DNA from 4 places in the Streptomyces sp. NPDC005805 genome. Region 4 is predicted to be linked to each of the others. Evidence: riboswitches for the same ligand, from Rfam matches in the RefSeq annotation. Region 4 holds a riboswitch; each other region holds the start of a gene.

Region 1 (2,874 bases), on a different contig from region 4:
GGGTTACCTGACCAGGGGGCGGCGGTACGGCCCCGCATAGGCTCCGGCCCATGGACGTACTGATCAATGTCTTCGTCGCCCTGCACATCATCGGCATCGCGTCGCTGCTGGGCGGTTTCCTCACCCAGATGAAGGCGATAGGCGCCGGCACCGCGCGCTTCACGCCGGCGATGCTGCACGGCGCCGTCACGATGCTGGTCACCGGCGTCGCGCTGGTGGGCCTGAACCAGGCGGACGACCAGACGGTGAACAACCTCAAGATCGGCATCAAGCTGGCCGTCCTGGTCGTGATCCTGGGCCTGGTCTATGTGAAGCGGGACGAGGAGACGGTCGACAAGGCGCTCTTCGGCGCGGTCGGCGGCCTGACGGTGGCCAACATCTTCATCGCGACGCTCTGGACCTGAGCGGTCCCCGCGCCCCCGCCCCGCGCCCGTGGGGTGCGCGCGGGGAGCAGGGGTGCCGGTCCGGTCAGGCCGGGCGGACGCTGCCGTGGATCGGCATGGAGTAGATGGACTCCTCGCGGACGTTCGCGCCCGGCTTGGGCGCGTGGATCATCGTGCCGTCGCCGATGTAGATGCCGACGTGGCTGATGTCGTCGTAGAAGAACACCAGGTCACCGGGGCGCAGATCGGCCGTGGCGACCCGGGTGCCGACCTTCACCTGGTCCCAGGTGGTGCGCGGCAGGTCCACGCCGGCCGCCTTCCACGCGGCCTGGGTGAGCCCGGAGCAGTCGAAGGAGCTGGGTCCCGTGGCGCCCCAGACGTAGGGCTTGCCGATCTGGGCGCGGGCGAAGGCGAGGACCTTGTCGGCCTTGGCCGCGTACCCGCCGTCCTCCGTGCCGGAGCCGGAGCCGGTGCCCGTCCCGGTGCCCGTCCCGGTGCCCGGGTCCGTGCCGGTCCCCGGCTGCCGGGTCTCCTGCTCGCGGCGGGCGGCCTCCGCCTCCTCCTTGGCGCGGGCCTCCGCCTCGGCCTTGGCCTTGGCTTCCGCCTTGCGGCGGGCCTCCGCCTCCTTCTCGCGCTCGATCGCGGCGAGCCGCGCCTTCTCCTCGGCGGTCAGCCGGGACAGCAGCGAGCGCGCCTCGGCCAGCTTGGTCTGCACGGTCTGCTTGCTGGTGCGCAGGGCCTGCTGCGACTCGGTGAGCGACTGGAGCCGCTTGCCCGCCTCCGCGCGCTGCTTCGCCGCGGCGGCCCGCTCGGTCTCGTAGGCCGCGATCGCCGACTGCTGCTGGTCGGTCATGCGGTCCATCAGCCGCGACTGGTCGAAGTAGTCCTGCGGGCTGTCCGCGAACATCAGGGCGGCCGTCGGGGTCACGGCCCCGGTGCGGTACTGGGCCGCGGCGTAGGTGCCGAGCGCGCGGCGGGACTCGTTGAGCTTCTCGGTCCGGTCGGCCGCCTGGTCGAGCAGGGTGTCGACCTCGCGGCGCTTCTCCGCGGTCGCCTCGCGGGCCTTGTTGTACTCCTGGGTCGCGCTGCCGGCCTGGCGGTAGAGGTCGTCGACCTTCTTCTGGACGTCCTCGATCGAGGGCTTCGGCTCACCGGGGGCGGCCGTCGCGCTCTGTGTCGACAGCAGCGTGACGCCGGCGAGCGCGGCCGTCGTGAAACCGACGGTGGGGGAGGGCTTGATGGTGCGTGTGCGGGTCCTGCGATGCGACGCCAAGGCCGGCATCTCCTTCTTCCGTGGACCGCCTACCGGGTTAGCTGTCGGGTTCGGGCGAACGGAAGACGCCCTACGGGCGCGAGGAACGCGGCCCGATTCACCCCGGTTTGATGCGTTTTTGGGTCCCCGGTTCCGAACTGCCCTGCGAGGAGTACGGATTCGGCGCAGCCGGCCCGTCCGACGCGGTTCGCCGGGAGGGTTGCGGGCCGTCTGATCGAGCACGCTAACCAATTCGTGTGTGTGCTGTGAAGGTTGGTGTTCGATATGTCCGATACATTTTCGTGACCTTTCTCGGGGTGTGTCGTTGTGACCCCGTCCCGGAGGCGTCCGGTCACACACCGTGCACCGGCGGGCATTCCCGGAAGCGCGGCCCGGAGTGTCCGTCCCTCCGCCTAGACTCGGTAGGCGATGAGCAGCCTCTTTGACGACAGCTTCCTGACCGGCCTGACGCCTCCCGACGAGGAGCCGCACGGGGACGAGCACGCTCCGCCGCCGCCCGAGGAAGCGGCCGCGGAGCCGATCCCGGACGACCTCTTCCAGGGCGCGTACGACGTGCCGCCCGCCCGCGACGGCTACTACCGCGACGGCGCCCCCCGCCCCGCCGTGGACGCCGCCGCCCTGCTCGAAGGGCTGAACGAACAGCAGGGCGCGGCCGTCGTGCACACCGGCTCCCCGCTGCTCATCGTCGCGGGCGCCGGCTCCGGCAAGACCCGGGTGCTCACCCACCGCATCGCCCATCTGCTGGCCACCCGGCACGTCCACCCCGGCCAGATACTGGCGATCACCTTCACCAACAAGGCCGCCGGGGAGATGAAGGAGCGCGTCGAGCAGCTCGTCGGCCCCCGGGCCAACGCGATGTGGGTGATGACCTTCCACAGCGCCTGCGTGCGCATCCTGCGCCGCGAGTCGAAGAAGCTCGGCTTCACCTCCTCGTTCTCGATCTACGACGCGGCCGACTCCAAGCGCCTGATGTCCCTGGTCTGCCGCGATCTGGACCTCGACCCGAAGAAGTTCCCGCCGAAGTCCTTCAGCGCCAAGATCTCCAACCTGAAGAACGAGCTGATCGACGAGGAGACCTTCGCCGACCGGGCCCTTGGGGGTACCTCCCAGGCCGAAGGCTCTGGGGGAGGCTTCGAGAAGACTCTGGCCGAGGCGTACCGGATGTACCAGGCGCGGCTGCGCGAGGCCAACGCCCTGGACTTCGACGACATCATCATG
Region 2 (2,874 bases), on a different contig from region 4:
GATCGCGCCGATGGTGACGAGGGAGACGGCCGAGACGGTGGCGATGCGCAGTCCGGCCATGGCGGCGGGCAGGGCGAGGGGCAGTTCGACGGTGCAGAGCAGGCGGACGGGTCCGTAGCCCATGCCGCGGGCGGCCTGCCGGGTCTCCTCGGGCACGGCGCGCAGCCCGGCGAGGATGTTGCGGACGAGGAGGGTGAGCGAGTAGAGGACCAGTCCCGCGACGACCAGGGCGGCGGAGAGTCCGTAGACCGGCAGCAGCAGGGAGAACATCGCCAGGGACGGGATGGTGTAGAGGATCGTCGTCAGGGCGAGGACGGGAGCCGCGGCCCAGCCCCAGCGGCGGGCGGCGACGGCGAGGGGCACGGCGAGGACCAGCCCGATGAGGACGGAGAGGAAGGTCAGCTCCAGGTGCTGGAGCACGGCGTCGACGAGGATCTCGCTGCGGGTGGAGAGGTAGTCGCCGCAGATCCACTCGTTGCGGGCGAGGCAGTCGTCGGGTGGCGCCGTCATCTGTCCATTGCAGCGCGGGCGGAGGACCGCCGCGCGGACTGGTGCGCTGTCCGGGGGCGGCGGGCGCGGACGCCTTTACCGGGGGAATGCGCGGACGCCGGGTGGCCGGACCGTGCGGTGACGGTCCGGGCGCCCGGCGTCCGTTGGCTTCTGCAATGGGATGTACGGCGGTCGAATCCGTGGATTCGGCCTTTCCGGTCAGTAGGGACCGTTGACGTTGTCGATCGAACCGTAGCGGTCGGCGGCGTAGTTGCAGGCGGCCGTGATGTTGGCGACGGGGTCGTAGCTGTCCGTCGAGGTGCCCGGGACGTGGTACGCCTGGAAGGTCGGGTCGATCACCTGGAGAAGGCCCTTGGAAGGCGTTCCCTTGGCGGCGTTGGAGTCCCAGTTGTTGATCGCCAGCGGGTTTCCGGAGGACTCCCGCATGATGTTGCGGTAGATGCCGTCGTAGCTGCCCGGAATTCCGTGCTGGGCCATGATGTCCAGCGATTCCTTGATCCAGCCGTCGAGGTCGTCCGAGTACGTCTTCGGGGCGGCCTCGGCCTGCTGCGCGACCGGGGCGGTGCGCTTCTCGGAGCGGTCGGCGCGCTCGGCGGCGGGCTTGGCGGGGGCCTTGGCCTTGGTGGCGGCCTTGCCGCCGACGGTCAGCTCCAGGCCGGGGTGGATCAGGGACGGGTTGGCGCCGACGGCCCGGCGGTTGTCCTGGTAGAGCTTCTGCCAGCCGCCTTCCAGGGAGTGCGCGGCGGCGATCGCGGACAGCGAGTCGCCGGCGACCACGGAGTAGGTGGCGGGCGCCTTCTTCGCGGGGGCGGCGGCCGCGGCGGCCGGGAGCTCCGCGGCGGGGGCGGCGGTGGCGGTGGCCGCGCCGAGGACCGGGAGGGCGAGGGCGGCGGTGCCGGTGCCGGCGGCGACGAGGTGGCGGGCCAGGCGGCTGGTCCTGGGGCGGCGGTGCTTGCCGTGTGCAGGCATGACGAGTTCCTCTCCGTCGCCTGCGAGGTGAGCTGTCGGGTTCGGGCTGGAGCTGCCCGGCCGCGCTGGGCGCGGCTTCACCCCGAGCCGTCCCGGTATCCCGTGTGGATTCCGGTCCGGCGACTTACCTGGTTCCCCCGCTCCTGCCGTTACGGGTGATGTGATCGGGTATCCGGACAGTGGCAGGATTCGGCGTTCCATCCGGAATGCCGCGACCGTAGGCGAGACGCTCGCCCGGGAACAAGCCTGGAATTCACAACCACAATGTCCGCGATCTCAAAGGGCGGGTAAATGATGTTGCGCATTCCCCGACGGGGCATCAGTTCGCTTGCACGGAAAGCCCTCTGGGGGTGCGCGGTGAACAACGGCGGAGTGGGCGCGTGACCGATGTCACGGAACCGATCACAAAGAACGCCAGATATCCCATTGGGCATGTAAACGGACATTGCGCCGCATGAATGCACAGGTTCCCCCCTCCCGAGAGAGAGGGGGGAATATGGTGGGAATTTCATCAATGATGCCCGTTTTGCACGCTATGCGTTTCCGGGTGCCCCGCGGACCAGGATGCGCCGCCCGGTGACCCGCTCCGGCGCGACGGCGATCCACAGCTCCCGGTCGCCGCCCGCCCACGGAGCGCTGTACGCGAGTTCGTCGAGCCGGCGGACCGCGTCCCCGTCCGCCACCGTCCGCGCGTCGCCCACCACCAGCACGCTCCAGCCCTGGCTGAACGCCTCGTCGATGTGGTCCACCTCGAAGGCGACCTCCCCGCCGGCGGCCCGGCCGGGCAGGGCCCCGGGGGAGGTGCGGAAGGCGACCTCGCCCTCCGAGACCACGTAGTTCACCGGCAGGATCGCGGGCCCGTCCGGGGTGGTCACGGCGACCCGCCCGACGCCGTGGGTGCCGAGCAGATCCCAGCATTCCGGTGCGTCCAGCTCCACCAGCTCCGGGTGGTAGCCCGCCCGGCCCAGCCCCTCCGGCAGGTCGGCCCCGCTGCCGGTGAGCGCGGTGACCGTCGTCTCCAGGGCGTCCGCGAGCCGCAGCAGGAACCCCATACCCGGGGCCGCGGGGTTCTCCTCCAGGTACTGGATGTAGCCGGGGGCCGATCCGGCCCGGGTGGCGACCTCCTCGCGAGAGAGCCCCAGCTCCCGCCGCCGCGCCCCGACCCGGCGGCCGATGTCCCCGCCGAGTCGTCCCCGGCCTGCTCCGGATGGCTCCGTGTGCGGTTGTCCCGGCATGGTCGGGCACCTTCCCCTGTCGGTCGGTCCGGGTGGGCCGGTCGCCCGGCGCGGACACGGCGCGTACGCCGTCCCGCGCCCACGGTAGTCAGCGGGGGCCGGGCCCGCACGGCGGCGACGCGCGGCGGGCACCCGGCCGCGGGGTCCCGGACAGACTCGG
Region 3 (2,874 bases), on a different contig from region 4:
GGATTTTCCGAAGGCCCGCGGGAATCCACGGCATAATCTTCAGGACTTTTGGCCGGAACCGGTGGAATGCGCGCGGCGCGAAGTCGACCGCGCGGCGCGAAGTCGACGGAGGGCCGCGGGGACGCCGCAGGCCCCCGGCGCGGTGCCGGGGGCCTGCGGGCGGAAGCAGCCGGTCGGGCGCGGCGCCTCAGACGTTCACACGGTGCCTCAGACGTTCACACCGCGGGCGCGGAGGTAGGCGACCGGGTTCATGTCGGAGCCGTACTCGGCCGTGGTGCGGGCCTCGAAGTGGAGGTGCGGACCGGTGGAGTTGCCGGTGGAGCCGGAGAGGCCGAGCTGCTGGCCGGGCACGACCTGCTGGCCCACGGAGACGGAGACCGAGGAGAGGTGCCCGTACTGGGTGTAGGTGCCGTCGTTCATCTTCAGCACGACGTTGTTGCCGTACGCGCCGCCCCAGCCGGCCTCGACGACCGTGCCGGAGCCGACCGCGACGACGGAGCTGCCCATGGGGGCGCGGAAGTCGACACCGGAGTGGCTGCCGGAGGACCAGAGGCTGCCGCCGGTCTGGTAGCCGGTGGTGACGTACGAGCCGGCGATCGGCAGCCGGAAGGAGTTCAGGCGCTTGCGCTCGGCCTCGCGGGCGGCGCGCTCCTTGGCCTCCCGGGCTTCCTTGGCGCGGGCCTCGGCCCTGCGCTTGGCCTCCGCCTCGGCCTTCGCCTTGGCGCGGGCCTGGGCCTGGGCCTCCTCGGCGGCCCGCTGCTGGGCGGCGGCCTGGTCGGCTATCTCGTCGGCGAGGGTGCCGACGGAGACGACCTGGGTGAGGCCGGTGTCCTCGACGGAGGCGGCCTCGGCCTCGGCGGCGAGCGCCGGAGAGGCGAGGGTGCCGATGACGCCGGTGGTGGCGATGGTCGCGATGCCGGCGAGGCTCGCGGTCCTGCGCGTCAGACGGCTCGGGGCACGGTGCTTCCCGGTGGCACGGGTGAACGCCATGGAGAGGCTGGTTCCTTTCCTTCCTTCTCGCCTACCGGGTTAGCTGACGGGTTCGGAGCAGGAAGGTCTCCTACGGTCACCTCCGCGGACGAAGGCTTCCGATTCACCCCGGGGAACGTGGGTCCCCGGCTCCCCAGGCTCGCGCCGGACGGGGACTCGGCGATGACTGTCCGTGCCGCGGACGCGGCGTACTTCTCGGCGAACAGCCGGAAAGACGCTAGGCAGCCGATCACTCAATCACCAAACGGACAGCCCGATTTGTAGCGCATGCCACACCCCATAGCCGCACCTAGTGGGGCATGAGGGAGATACATCACCAAGAACGGAGAAACCCCGACACCGCGGACAGTGTCGGGGTCCCCTTTCGTCCCGTTGTGCGGCTTGCGTCCCCGCTCCGGGCGGGGACGCAGGCGACGGGCCGCCGGCTCAGCCGGTGACGACGGTCACCTCGCCGATGCCGAGGGCCTTCACGGGCTCCGCGATCTGCGCCGCGTCGCCCACCAGCACGGTGACCAGGCGGTCCACCGGGAAGGCGTTGACCGCGGCGGCCGTCGCCTCGACCGTGCCGGTGGCGGCCAGCCGGGCGTACAACTGGGCCTGGTAGTCGTCCGGAAGGGACTGCTCCACCTGGTCGGCGAGGGTGCCGGCGACCGAGGCGGCCGTCTCGAACTTCAGCGGGGCGACGCCCACGAGATTCTGCACGGCCACGTCCCGCTCGGCGTCCGTGAGCCCCTCGGCCGCCAGCGTGCGCAGCACCTTCCACAGGTCGTCCAGGGCGGGACCGGTGTTGGGGGTGTCCACGGAACCGCTGATGGCCAGCATCGACGCGCCCGAGCCGTCCGGGGCGGACAACAGCACCTGCCCGAAGGCCCGGACGCCGTAGGTGTACCCCTTCTCCTCGCGCAGGACGCGGTCCAGACGGGACGTCAGGGTGCCGCCGAGGCAGTAGGTGCCGAGCACCTGGGCCGGCCAGACGCTGTCGTGGCGGTCCGGGCCGATCCGGCCGATGAGCAGCTGGGTCTGCACCGCGCCGGGGCGGTCCACGATCACCACCCGGCCGGTGTCGTCGGCGGTGACCGCCGGGACCCGGTGCGGGACCGCCTTGTCGCCCGTCCAGGCGCCCAGGGTCTCGTCGAGCACCGCGTCCACATCGACGCCCGTCAGGTCGCCGACGATCACACAGGTGGCGGTCGAGGGGCGGACGTGCGCGGTGTAAAAGGCCCGCACGGCGGCGGCGTCGATCCGGGAGACCGTCTCCTCGGTGCCCTGGCGGGGGCGGGAGACGCGCAGCGAGGCCGGGAACAGCTCGGCGGAGAGCTGCTTGGCGGCGCGGCGGGCCGGGTTGGCCATCTCGTGCGGGATCTCGTCGAGGCGGTTGCGGACCAGCCGGCCCACCTCGCCCTCGTCGAAGGCGGGGGCGCGCAGGGCGTCGGCGAGCAGGCCGAGGCCCTTGGCCAGCCGGGAGGCGGGCACCTCCAGGGAGACCCGTACGCCCGGGTGGTCGGCCATCGAGTCGAGGGTGGCGCCGCAGCGCTCCAGCTCGGCGGCGAACTCCTCGGCGCTGTGCTTGTCGGTGCCCTCGGACAGGGCGCGGGCCATGATGGTGGCCACGCCGTCCAGCTCCGCGGGCTCGGCGTCGAGCGGGGCGTCGAGCAGGATCTCGACCGCGACGACCTGCTGGCCGGGGCGGTCGCAGCGCAGCACGGTCAGCCCGTTCGCCAGGGTGCCGCGCTCGGGCGCGGGGAAGGCCCAGGGGCGGGCCTCGCCGGCCGTGGGCTGCGGGTGGAACTCCATGGTCACGGCAGCGTCGCTCACTGGTCCGCCCCCTCGGTGGCGTTGTTCTCTGCGGTCTCGGCGCCGGCGGTCCCGGCGTCGGCGCTGTCG
Region 4 (2,874 bases):
GCTGCTCCAGCCGGCGGAGCCGGCGCTGCCGCTGGGGATGGCGGACCTGGCGGGCTGGCCCGACCGGGCCGAGACCTATCCGCTGCCCGCCGGCTCCACGCTGCTCTTCTACACGGACGGTCTCTCCGAGGCGCGGGACGGCTCCGGGGTCTTCTACGACCCGGTCGAGCGGCTGCGGGGCGCGATCTTCCCGGAGCCGGACGATCTGCTGGACGCCCTCGTCGACGATGTGCGCCGCTACACGGGCGGTGGGTCGAGCGACGACATGGCGCTGCTCGCGGTGAACCGGCCGGCCGCCGGGCAGCCGGAGCGCCGCCGCACGGTGCCGGTGGTGGCCCCGCCCCGCGAGCAGGGCGCCATCGCGGCGACCGGCGGCCGGCGTGGCGTACGGGTACGGCGCCGGTACCGTCCGTAGCCGTCCCGTGCCACCACGTACGGCATATGACGTGGCGTCAGAAATCTTCCGAGACCGAAGCGTGATCAACTCGCCCGATTCCGGCTGCTTCTGTCCCGGAAAGTCCTGGCCACAGTCGTTAACGATCAGTGGGAACGGCTTGGATTCCGACCCGGCCGTCTATTAACGTTCGATAACGCAGCGCGGTCGTCCCAGCCGCCGCCAGTGGCGGCGCCGCGCGCACGCGCCGAATTCCGCAAGGGAACCGGGGAACCACTCATTGGGGTGAATCGGGCATCTCTGCCGCGCAGTTGTGCGGTCGAGGCGCCCGTAGGAGACCTTCCTGCTCCGAACCCGTCAGCTAACCCGGTAGGCGAGAAGGAAGGAAAGGAGTACGCCTTCGTGGCGTCCAACATGCCTGCTCCCGAGGCTCCGTCGGTCTCCTCCCGATTCGGCGGCGACGCCCCGGAGCGCTCGCCGGGGGAGTGGAACCCCACCGAGGAGTCCATCCGCCCGGTTCGCGGCCGGCACCGCGTGGCCAAGCAGCGCGGCGGTCTCGCGCGCAGCTCCACCGTCCTCGGCGTCGGTGTCATCGCCGCCGTCGGCGCGGGCGGCATGGCCACCGCGCAGGACAAGCCCGCCGTCTCCATATCCCTTCCCGATGTCGTCACGGACAACCTCCCCGACGCGGATTCCCTGCCGGGCGTCGGCTCGCTGATCTCCGAGGACGCGGGGACGGACACCGCCACCGCCCACGCGCCCCTCACCGCGATGACCCAGGTCGCCGACACGGGCACGGGCACCGTCGCCGGGGCCGAGCAGGGCGCCAACGCGGGCGAGGCCCTGCGCGCCCGCATCCTCCAGCAGGCCGAGCAGCAGCGTGCCGAGGCGGACGCCGAGGCGAAGGCCGCCGCGGAGAAGGCGGCCGCCGAACAGGCCGCCGCCGAGGCGAAGAAGCAGCAGAGCGAGGCCGAGAAGAAGGCCGCGGAGGAGAAGCGCAAGGCCGAGGAGGCCGCGCGGGCGAAGGCCGAGGCGGAGCGCCTCGCCAAGCTGGCCGCGAGCTGGTCCCTCCCCACCTCCTCGTACACCCTCACCTCCACCTACGGGCAGTCCGGCGCCATGTGGTCCTCCGGGCAGCACACCGGCCTGGACTTCGCCGCCCCCACCGGCACCCCGGTGAAGGCCGTGCACGGCGGTACCGTGAAGGCGGCCGGCTGGTCCGGCTCCTACGGCTACCGCATCCTGCTGGAGCTGGAGGACGGCACCGAGGTGCTGTACGCGCACCTGTCCTCGATGACCGCGAGCGCGGGCCAGAAGGTCACCACCGGCGAGACCATCGGGCGCGTCGGCGCGACCGGCAACGTCACCGGGCCGCACCTGCACCTGGAGGTCCACACCCCCGGCGGCGCCGGGATCGACCCCCTCGCCTGGCTGCAGGGCAAGGGCCTGAGCGTCTGACACCACGTCCAACGCCCCGCCCGGGAGCGCCGTGCAATAGGCGGCTCCGGGTGGGGCTTTGTGGGCTCATGACCTCTCTTCGCACCCTCGGCGCGTCCAAGCCGAGCCCGGAATACCTCCGGACGCGACCGGGCCCGCCCCGGGGCCTGTCCGGCGGGCGTGCCCGGACGGTCGGGGCGCCCGGCGGCCGTCAGGTGCGGTACGGGTTGTAGCCGTCGTAGTCCCGGTGCGGCGGCACGTACGCCGTCCGGCCCGTCGCCCGGGCCGCGTACGCGAGGGCCGGGGCCGCCACCTCGCGCCGCAGCCACAGGCGGTGCAGCAGCTCCCGCTCGCGCTCGACGAAGTCCGGGCCCGCCGCGCCGCGGTGGGCCCGGTGGCGCAGGAAGGCGAGGGAGGTGGCGAACCGCTCGTACTCGGAGACCGCGTGCCCGGCCGCCGGGCCGTACGCCCGCCGGGCCATGTCCCGGGCCATCGTCCGCGCACGCATCGAGGAGAGCGCCGGCGGCTCCGCCGGGGTGAGCCAGCCGGCCGCCGCGTAGGCCGGGAGGTGCGTGGATATCGTGTGCAGCTCCCGCTGCCTGGTCCAGATGGTCAGCCAGGTCAGCAGCCCGAAGGCGGGCACCATGAACGCCCCGTACACCGCGTAGAAGCCCCACGGTCCGAAGAGGGAGGTGGAGCCGTTCCACAGGGCGTGCATGCCCATCGCGAGGAGGAGGCCCAGCAGCGGCAGCGCGATCCGGCGGAGGCGCCGGCGGCGGGCGGTCGCGGCGGCCAGGCCGAAGCCGAGGCCGCACAGGACGGTGAAGAGCGGATGCGCGAACGGCGACATGACCACCCGCACGAAGAAGGTCGCCGCGGTCACCGAGCCCAGGCCCGAGGTGCCGAACGCCTGGTCCTCACCGAAGGCGTTGCCGAGATAGAGGATGTTCTCGGTGAACGCGAAGCCGGTCGCGGTGAAGCCGGCGACCACGATGCCGTCCACCGCTCCGGTGAACTCCCGTCCGCGGAAGCAGAAGAGCAGC

What was found. Region 4 has a riboswitch for cyclic di-AMP ahead of ABZ457_RS22275 (M23 family metallopeptidase). Riboswitches for the same ligand answer to the same signal wherever they lie in the genome.
Region 1: another riboswitch for cyclic di-AMP. It lies ahead of ABZ457_RS03840 (C40 family peptidase); the one in region 4 lies ahead of ABZ457_RS22275 (M23 family metallopeptidase).
Region 2: another riboswitch for cyclic di-AMP. It lies ahead of ABZ457_RS12825 (LysM peptidoglycan-binding domain-containing protein); the one in region 4 lies ahead of ABZ457_RS22275 (M23 family metallopeptidase).
Region 3: another riboswitch for cyclic di-AMP. It lies ahead of ABZ457_RS16925 (M23 family metallopeptidase); the one in region 4 lies ahead of ABZ457_RS22275 (M23 family metallopeptidase).

Annotation. Positions count from the first base shown of each region.
Region 1 covers NZ_JBEXXN010000004.1:41,472-44,345, reverse strand. Annotated here, with positions in the region: gene ABZ457_RS03845 (hypothetical protein) at 51-404, shown strand; gene ABZ457_RS03840 (C40 family peptidase) at 469-1,665, opposite strand; cyclic di-AMP (ydaO/yuaA leader) riboswitch at 1,667-1,831, opposite strand; gene pcrA (DNA helicase PcrA) at 2,065-2,874, shown strand, end outside.
Region 2 covers NZ_JBEXXN010000018.1:20,150-23,023, reverse strand. Annotated here, with positions in the region: gene ABZ457_RS12830 (ABC transporter permease) at 1-510, opposite strand, end outside; gene ABZ457_RS12825 (LysM peptidoglycan-binding domain-containing protein) at 709-1,479, opposite strand; cyclic di-AMP (ydaO/yuaA leader) riboswitch at 1,484-1,684, opposite strand; gene ABZ457_RS12820 (pyridoxamine 5'-phosphate oxidase family protein) at 2,013-2,714, opposite strand.
Region 3 covers NZ_JBEXXN010000026.1:68,446-71,319, reverse strand. Annotated here, with positions in the region: gene ABZ457_RS16925 (M23 family metallopeptidase) at 208-990, opposite strand; cyclic di-AMP (ydaO/yuaA leader) riboswitch at 1,004-1,162, opposite strand; gene ABZ457_RS16920 (pitrilysin family protein) at 1,417-2,784, opposite strand; gene ABZ457_RS16915 (pitrilysin family protein) at 2,802-2,874, opposite strand, start outside.
Region 4 covers NZ_JBEXXN010000044.1:36,988-39,861, forward strand. Annotated here, with positions in the region: gene ABZ457_RS22270 (PP2C family protein-serine/threonine phosphatase) at 1-415, shown strand, start outside; cyclic di-AMP (ydaO/yuaA leader) riboswitch at 630-785, shown strand; gene ABZ457_RS22275 (M23 family metallopeptidase) at 797-1,852, shown strand; gene ABZ457_RS22280 (PrsW family intramembrane metalloprotease) at 2,043-2,874, opposite strand, start outside.